Regions from separate parts of the Arthrobacter sp. LjRoot78 genome, predicted to be linked through region 1. Evidence: predicted binding sites of a transcription regulator. Region 1 holds the regulator's gene; the other holds the start of a gene.

Region 1 (4,408 bases):
TCGCAAGCGTATGGCCAAGAAGAAGCACCGCAAGTTGCTTCGTAAGACCCGCCACCAGCGCCGTAACAAGAAGTAGAGATACTTCCTACAGCGTGAGATGCCCGTTGCCTTTGGCAGCGGGCATTTTTCTTTGGGCCCTGACAGGCCCCGGCCGCAGTGCTGCGCCGGGCGCGTCCGGGCCGGCCGCCGCGGCGGAGTCCTAAACCGTGGGGCCGCGGAAGCGGGTGAAGCCCCGCCACAGGCCGTAGGCGGCGCCGCCGACAGTGGCGGCCTTCAGCCCAAGCGTGGCCGCGCGGCGTCCGGAGCGGAAGTCGTACACCGGCCAGTTGTTGTCCCGGGCGTGGCGGCGGAGCCGGGCGTCGGGATTGATCGCCACGGGATGGCCCACCATGCTCAGCAGCGGAATGTCATTGTGTGAGTCGCTGTAGGCCCAGCAGCGCTTGAGGTCCAGATCCTCGGCGTCTGCGATGCCCTGGACAGCCACAGCCTTGGCCTGGCCGTGCAGGATGTCGCCCACCAGCCGGCCGGTGTACGCCCCGTCCTTGACTTCGCCGACGGTGCCCAGGGCCCCGGTCAGGCCCAGCCGGGTGGATATCACGGTCGCCACCTCGATGGGTGTCGCCGTCACCAGCCACACCATGCGTCCCACCCGGAGGTGCTGCTGGGCCAGTGCCTTGGTGCCCGGCCAGATCCTGGACTCGATCATTTCGTCGAAGACTTCTTCGCCAAGGGCTTTGATGTCCTCCACGGTGATGCCGGCCGCCAGCGTCAGGGCCGAGTCCCGGACCGCATGGACGTCATCCATGTTCTCGCCGCGGAGAATGAACTTGAACTGCTTCCAGGCCATGCCTGCCGCCTGCGGCAGGGTGAACGCGCCGCGCTGATGCATTTTTCTGGCCACGTGAAAGAGGCTGGCGCCCTTCATGAGGGTGTTGTCGACGTCGAAGAAGGCGGCCTCGCCGTGCTGCAGCGCACCGGCCGGCTGCCGGATTACGGCGACGTACTTCTCCTCGGGCATGACTTGAGTCTAGTCAATGGTCGAGTCCACGCCGTCGAGTCCACGCTGTCGCGGGCTTGCCGTCGCAGCCGGGTGGCGGCCGGGCTACGGTTAAGGCATGGCAAAACCCGACGTCGTCCTGATCACCAAAGCTGACTGCCACCTCTGCGAGGCGGCGCGCGACGCCGTCGGACGGGTCACAGCGGCACTGGGACTCGAGTGGACGGAACAACTGGTGGACAACCAGCCGGAGCTGCGCGAGCGTTACGCCGAAGAGATCCCCGTTGTCCTGGTGGACGGCATCCAGCGGGACTTCTGGAAGATCGACGAAACCCGGCTGGAGCGGATCCTACGCCAGGCTGTGGCCAAATAGGCGCAGCGACTTCTGCTTTGTTGGCAGTGCGGAGGGGGCTCTAGAGTGGACTCACAACGCGACGCAATGGAGCAGATAGTGACTTCGCTGGATTCATCCCCCGAGGCTGTCCATGGGGATAGCGGAACTGCGGCCAAGCAGATTCCGCCCGCAGCCGTGGCCCGGCTGACCATCTATTTGCGCGCCCTCACCACAATGCTGGCCGAAGGCGTCGAACGCGTCTCGTCCGAGTCCCTCGCTGAAGCCTCCGGCGTCAGCTCGTCCACCCTCCGCAAAGACCTCTCGCACGTCGGGTCCTACGGCACCCGGGGCGTCGGCTACGAAGTGCAGTACCTCAGCCGCAACATCTCGGCCGCACTCGGGCTCACCCGGGACTGGAAAGTGGCAATCGTGGGCGCCGGTAACCTCGGCAAGGCCCTGGCACGGTACGGCGGTTTCGAATCGCGGGGCTTCGACGTGGTGGCGATTTTTGACGCCGACCAGATGGTGGTGGGCAACGAGGTGGGCTGGCTGCGCGTCAGCGACGTTGCGGACCTGGAGCCTGTCCTCCAGCGGACCGGTGCCAACATGGTGGTGCTCGCCCTGCCGGCCGCCGTGGCCCAGGGCGTGTGCGACCGCGTCATCGCGGCCGGCGTGCGAAGCATCCTCAGTTTTGCGCCCGTGATGCTCCAGGTGCCGCCGGGCGTGAACCTGCGCAAGGTAGACATGGCCACCGAGCTGCAGATCCTGGCCTACCACGCCCAGCGGATCCAGAACCCCGACGACGGCGAGTAATCCCGCCGTCGGGTCTCCCGCCGTCGGGTAATCCCGCCCTAAGAGTGCCGCCGCTAACGGCCGTAGGGGTAGCCCGGCTGCCCGTAGGGGCCGGCGTACGGCTGGTACTTCCGGAAATACGGCGCTGACCCGGGGAGGTACAGGAGTACGATCGCCGCGACGCCGGCCAGGATGGACGGCGTTCCGAGTCCCATCTGCAGAACGCCCAGTAGGGAGAACGCCGCGAAGATGGTGCCCAGGACACGGGCCCAGTTGCGGCCCTTTCGGATGTTGAACGCCACCAGCGCGTACAGCAGCACGCCGACGGCGGCAATCAGCACCACCATTCCCACAATGACGCCCTTCACGGCCTCGAAATCCACGTCGGCTCCGCTGGTGGCCAGCCTGGCATCGAACTGGCTCCGCATCGCGGGGTCGTCGATGGAACCTATTGACAGGAACACGGAGCCCACCCAGAGCGCGCACGCGACGATCAGCAGCCAGAACGAGAGGTTGACCAGCGGGGGAGCGGCGGTGCCCGAGTTTCCCTGCTGCGGCAATTCCGAGGGGTAGGCGAAGTACTGGGGCTTCCCGGACTGCTGCGGCTGCGCATATTGAGCCTGCCCGTACTGCGCCTGCCCGAACTGCTGCGGCGGCTGGCCGTATTGCGGCGCGGGCTGGCTGTACGGGGGCGCCTGCGCATACTGCGGTGCCTGCGCAAAGGCGGACGGATCCTGCCCGTACTGCGGTGCCTGCGCAAAGGCGGACGGATCCTGCCCGTACTGCGGTGCCTGCTGGCCGTAGGAACCGCCGCTTGGATCGCTGGGATACGACGGCGGGACGGGCGGAGTGCTCATTAGTGATCCTTTGCGAGTCGGTTACTCAGTAATCGGCACCGGGATCAGCCACCTCACCTGCCCCCAGCGTGATTTTGGTAACACGGTACCGTGCGGAAGGGCGTTCTGGGCATAGTTTGCGGCTCAATTTCCGCTCAAGAGGTTGCCGGCCAAACACAGAGGGCGCGGACTCCGGAGGCTCGCGACTGATGCCGCGGGTGCCGTCCAAAGTCCACGCCCTCCGGGTGTGGAATAGTGGTGCTGTGGTGTGGTGCTTCGGTGTGAGTTAGCGGCCGTAGGGGTTGCCCGGCTGGGCGTACGGACCGCCGAACGGCTGCTGCTTCTGGAAGTACGGGGCCGATGCCGGGAGGTAGAGCATCACGATGGCCGCGATCCCGAGCAGGACGGCGATGGTGCCGATGCTGAGCGGAAGCAGGCTGAAGATCGAGAGGGCAGCAAAAACGGTGCCCAGGATGCGCGCCCAGTTCTTGCCCTTGCGCACGTTGAAGGCAACCAGTGCGTAGAGCCCGGCGCCGATGAGGCCCATCACAACCATGGTTCCGATGACAACGCCCTTGATCGATTCAAAATCGATGTCTGCACCGCCTGCCCGCATCTGCTCCTCGAACGTGCTCCGCATGGCGGGATCATCCAGCGCGGGAATGGCGACCAGAAGGGAGATGAGCCAGAGGGCGCCCGCCGCAATGATCATCCAGAAGGCATTGTTGACCATCTTCGGAACCCCGCCGGCTCCGGGACCCTGCGGCTGTTCGGACGGGTACTGGGCATAGGGGGACTGGCCGTACTGCTGCGGCGCCTGGCCGTAGGGCTGCTGGCCGTACTGGGGAGCAGCGGGAGGCTGCTGCCCGTACTGCGGCGCGTTCTGCCCGTACTGGGGGGCAGCGGGAGGCTGCTGCCCGTACTGCGGCGCGTTCTGCCCGTACTGGGGAGCGGCCGGCGGCGTGTTTTGGCCGTACTGCGGCGTGGCCGGGGGCTGCTGGCCGTACTGGGGGGCGGCAGGTGACTGCGGCGCGTTCTGCCCGTACTGGGGAGCGTCGGGGCCAGGCTTGCCGTTCTCGGGTTCGTTCGGGGTGGCTGGAGGCGTGCTCATAGTTGGTCCTTCGCGGGTCGACTACTGACAAAACGGGTACCGGGATCAGTGACGGTTCCCCTGCCCCCAGCATGGTTTGGTTCCACCGTACCCCGCTGCGGTGGCCCGATGGATCATTCCGCAGAGGTATTCTGGCCGGTCAGGTTCAGCAGCCGGATTAAGCACAGCACCCCGCTCCGTCGCGGGGACGGAGCGGGGTGCTGTGGGGTGCAGAACTATAAGGCGAAGAACTAGGCCGCCGGAGCGATGAACGCGAGCTCGAGGTTGATGGCAACCTTGTCGCTGACCAGCACGCCGCCGGCTTCGAGGACGGCGTTCCAGGTCAGGCCAAAGTCCTT
Region 2 (4,408 bases), 940 kb from region 1:
CATCGACGGCCGCGATCGCGAAACGCGACCCGCCGCGTGCCACATGCTGTGCCAGGAACCGGTCAGCCTGCAGGTCGTCGAAAACCATCCGGTGGTCCGCGCCCGTACCGTGCAGGAAGAGCGCCACGGGGAGGGGGCGCTGACCGCTGTCGGCGCCGCCGGCCGGAATCGCCACGGACCAGTTCGTTCCCGTGTCCGGGCGGAACCTCGACGTGAAGGATCCACTGCGAACTTCCCCGGTCGAAGCCGTGAGGCCGTCGGCGACCGGCGCACATGCGGCCAGCACCGCGGCAGTCACACCGCCGGCTCCGAGTTCCAGCAGCCGCCGGCGTCCGAGCGTCGCAAATTCCATAAGCCGATCATAGGCGTGAAGGCCCCACCACCGGCCCGCAGCTCAGGCCGCCTTGATCGGCGGTTTGGCGGCGGCCGTCGCGGCCTGGTTTTCGCGGGCGAGGAAGGCAGACAGTTCGCCGATCGTACTCATCAGCGGCGCGGGGAAGACAACCGTGGAGTTCTTGTCCACCGCGATTTCGACCAGGGACTGCAGGTTCCGCAGCTGCAGCGCCAGCGGGTGGGCCATCATGGTGTCCGACGCGTCGCCGAGGGCAGCGGCCGCGATGGCTTCGCCTTCCGCGGCGATGATCTTCGCCCGCTTTTCCCGCTCGGCCTCGGCCTGGCGGGCCATTGCGCGCTTCATGCTCTCGGGCAGTTGGATGTCCTTCAGTTCCACCAGGGTCACCTCGACACCCCACGCCAACGTCAGGGCATCGAGGATTTCCCGGATATCGCTATTGATGCGCTCGGTTTCTGACAACGTCTGGTCCAGGCTGTGCCTGCCGACTACCTTCCGCAACGTGGTCTGCGCGATCTGGTCTATGGCGGCCGCCACGTTCTCGATGGCCACGACCGATTTCACGGCATCGACCACGCGGTAGTAGGCCACGGCGGAAATGTCGACGCTCACGTTGTCCTGGGTGATGATTCCCTGCGACTGGATCGGCATGGTCACGATCCGCAGGCTGACCAACGGGAGGCGGTCGACGACCGGGATGATGAACCGCAGGCCCGGGAGTCTAATGCCAATAACCCTGCCCAGCCGGAAGAGCACCCCCTGCTCGTACTGCCGCACGATCCGGATGGACATCTTCAGGAAGATGAGCAGCAGCACTGCGACGGCGATGGCGATGTAGGTACCGGTGGGGTCCATCAGGATCCCCTCTTTTCTTGCATGAGTTGACCTTGTCCAATTGTCCCACTTGGCGCCCGAAACGTCCCGCTTGGCGCCCGAAACGTCCCGCTTGGCGTCCGAAACGTCCCGCCGGGCGCCCGCAGGACGTCCCGCACGCCGGGCGCCGGTGCAGCACGTAGAATGAAATGCGGATGGGTTGACCAGGCGGCCGCGCGTCACGCAAGTGGCTCGAGGAACGTCCGGGCTCCGCAGAGCAGGGTGGTGGGTAACGCCCACTCGGGGCAACCCGCAGGCCAGTGCCACAGAGAATAGACCGCCTGCGTCGCGCCGGTTTGAAAGCGGCACGAAGCAGGTAAGGGTGAAACGGTGGTGTAAGAGACCACCAGCTTCCCGGGTGACCGGGAAGGCTAGGTAAACCCCACCCGGAGCAAGGCCAGACAGGGCACGTTCGAGGGCTGCTCGCCCGAGTGTCCGGGTAGGCCGCTGGAGGGCGTCGGCAACGGCGTTCGTAGATGGATGGCCGCTACTCCCGCACCGGTAACGGAGCGGGAACACAGAACCCGGCGTATCGGTCAACCCATCCATCACCGCTTTCAGGCACGTCTCCCATCGCCGGCATGTGAGTGACTTCACGCTTTGCGGGGCAGTACTGGCGGCGCCGCCACCCTAGAATGGATAGCGAACGTAGAAGTTCTGCCGCCGGGTCTGCGTTCGCAGCCGGCGGTTTTTCTTTGCGATTCTCCAAGGTGTCCGGGGTGGACCGAATCCCCGCCGATGCCTGTGCCCCGGAATACCTCCGGTGGCCGACATCCGCATACGAGGACGTATGTGGTTGACCCAAGGAAGGTAGTTCTGTGAGCCAGACGTCAGATTCTTGTCTTGATACGTGGATGGGCCGTGAGGCACTTGCCGAGGCCATGATCCCGGTGATCGGCCGGCTGTACCGCGAGAACAACGTGGTGACTTCCATCCACGGCCGCAGCCTGATCAACAAGTCCACCATGAACATCCTGAAGGCGCACCGCTTTGCGCGCCGGATGAGCAAGGACGAGCTGCTCCTGGAAGAGACGGCCCCGCTGCTGGATGCCCTCGCCGGGCTGGATCTGGGTGCTGCGGCAATCGACATCGCCCGCCTGAACCAGAAGTTCAAGGCCGAGGCGAACGGTGCGAGCCTGGAAGAGTTCCTGCGGGCCGAACTCGCGGACGTCGTGGGGAAGCGTGGAGGCGACGACCGCACCAGCACCGACGTCGTGCTCTACGGCTTTGGCCGCATCGGCCGCCTGCTGGCGCGCCTCCTCATCGAAAAGGCCGGTGGCGGTCACGGACTCCGGCTCCGCGCGATCGTGGTCCGCCGCGGCTCGGACAACGACCTCGCCAAGCGTGCCAGCCTGCTGCGCCGGGACTCCGTTCACGGATCGTTCGAGGGCACCATCAAGGTGGACACCGAGAACAACACCATCACGGCCAACGGTGTCCAGGTCCAGGTCATCTACTCGGACAACCCCTCCACCGTGGATTACACGGCCTATGGCATCAAGGACGCCCTCGTGGTGGACAACACGGGACGCTGGCGCGACGCCGAAGGCCTGTCCCAGCACCTCCTGAGCAAGGGCGTCTCCCGCGTCCTGCTCACGGCACCCGGCAAGGGCGAGCTGAAGAACATCGTCCACGGCATCAACCACGGCACCATCCTGGACTCGGACAAGATCGTCACCGCGGCGTCCTGTACCACCAACGCCATCACCCCGGTCCTGAAGGCCATCAACGACAAGTTCGGCGTGGTCCACGGCCACGTCGAGACGGTCCACTCCTTCACCAACGACCAGAACCTGATCGACAACTTCCACAAGGGCGACCGCCGCGGCCGCTCCGCCGCGCTGAACATGGTGATCACCGAAACAGGTGCCGCCAAAGCAGTTGCCAAGGCGCTGCCCGAACTCCTCGGCAAGCTCACCGGCAGCTCCATCCGCGTCCCCACCCCGGACGTGTCGCTGGCCATCCTGAACCTGAGCCTGGAGCAGGGCACCACCAAGGATGAGGTCAACGACTACCTGCGGCAGATGTCCCTGCACTCCGAGCTGCGTAAGCAGATCGACTACATCGATTCCCCCGAGGTCGTTTCCACGGACTTCGTCGGTTCGCGCCGTGCAGGCATTGTTGACGGCCTGGCCACGATCTCCAACGACAAGAACCTGGTCCTCTACGTCTGGTACGACAACGAGTTCGGCTACAGCTGCCAGGTGGTCCGCGTGATGGAGGAAATGGCCGGCGTCAACCCGCCGTCGTTCCCCGTCAAGGAACCGGCCGCGGCGCTGGCGGCAATCTCGGTCTAGGGGCCCGGACGGGTCCGGGTCTGAGGTTTCCCGGCCGATGCTCTGGCATCGGCCGGGAAACGGACCCAAAATGGTGTCATGGAACACGAATCGACTCTCGAACATGAAACCACCCTCGAACACGCCCTCGACGTAGCACGGCAGAACCACAAGGAAGCTACCCGCCTCCTTGAACAGGCGCGCGTGGCGCATGCCGCGGGAGAGATTCCCGATAGCAGGATCAAACAGCTTGAGGAGCTGCTTGACCTTGCCACCGTAGACCTGAAGCGTGTGATGAAGGAGCAGTAACTGCCCCTCCACACTGTGGATATCGGCCGCGTTGTCAGTGGCCGCACCTAAGCTCGTCCGGTGCGTAGGAATCATCATCGGGCTCTGCAACCATGACCATCAGCTGGGCGGCCTACCGCCGTGCGCGGCGCCGCTCCCGCCAGGCCTGGGCCGTGCTGATCGTGCTGGCCGTAGGACTGGTCTCCGCGGTGTGCTGGTTTTTCACCGCAGGCCAGTTTGCCGTGGCGGAGCCGCCCGTCACCGGTCCCAGCACTGCTCCCGTGCTGGACCCGGCGTGGATGAAAGCAGTTCTGCCCGTCCGCCCCGTACCGGAAGGACGTGCGGCTGATGTGCTGGAATCGCTCGAGGTGAAAGGGCGGGCGGCCAACGACAACTACGAGCGCACCGCGTTCGGCCAGGCCTGGCTGGATGTGGACCGCAACGGCTGCGACACCCGCAATGACATCCTCCGGCGGGACCTGGGCGGCGCGCAGTTCACCGAGGGCTCCCGGTGCCGTGTGGCACGCGGGGAATTCCATGAGCCGTACACCGGAGCGGTGGTGACCTTCACCAGGGGAGCAGAGAGCAGCAAAGCCGTCCAGATTGACCACGTCGTGGC

Evidence for each region. The regulator Rex, encoded in region 1, represses fermentation and respiration genes when NADH is low (regulators of the CRP and FNR family bind a similar motif). The targets are predictions, from matches to a motif close to CTTGTGAANNNNTTCACAAG.
Region 2: a site for Rex is predicted at 1,806-1,825, ahead of ACSQ1X_RS12415 (glyceraldehyde-3-phosphate dehydrogenase). Genes of this name have one in related genera too.

Annotation. Positions count from the first base shown of each region.
Region 1 is NZ_CAXUTG020000001.1:3,612,593-3,617,000, reverse strand. Features, by position in the region: gene ACSQ1X_RS16860 (30S ribosomal protein bS22) at 1-76, shown strand, start outside; gene ACSQ1X_RS16855 (HAD family hydrolase) at 200-1,018, opposite strand; gene ACSQ1X_RS16850 (glutaredoxin family protein) at 1,116-1,370, shown strand; gene ACSQ1X_RS16845 (redox-sensing transcriptional repressor Rex) at 1,449-2,144, shown strand; gene ACSQ1X_RS16840 (hypothetical protein) at 2,198-2,980, opposite strand; gene ACSQ1X_RS16835 (hypothetical protein) at 3,246-4,070, opposite strand; gene ACSQ1X_RS16830 (YceI family protein) at 4,301-4,408, opposite strand, start outside.
Region 2 is NZ_CAXUTG020000001.1:2,669,686-2,674,093, reverse strand. Features, by position in the region: gene ACSQ1X_RS12430 (alpha/beta hydrolase) at 1-352, opposite strand, end outside; gene ACSQ1X_RS12425 (slipin family protein) at 395-1,207, opposite strand; RNA gene rnpB (RNase P RNA component class A) at 1,382-1,773, shown strand; gene ACSQ1X_RS12415 (glyceraldehyde-3-phosphate dehydrogenase) at 2,044-3,522, shown strand; gene ACSQ1X_RS12410 (hypothetical protein) at 3,601-3,810, shown strand; gene ACSQ1X_RS12405 (HNH endonuclease family protein) at 3,903-4,408, shown strand, end outside.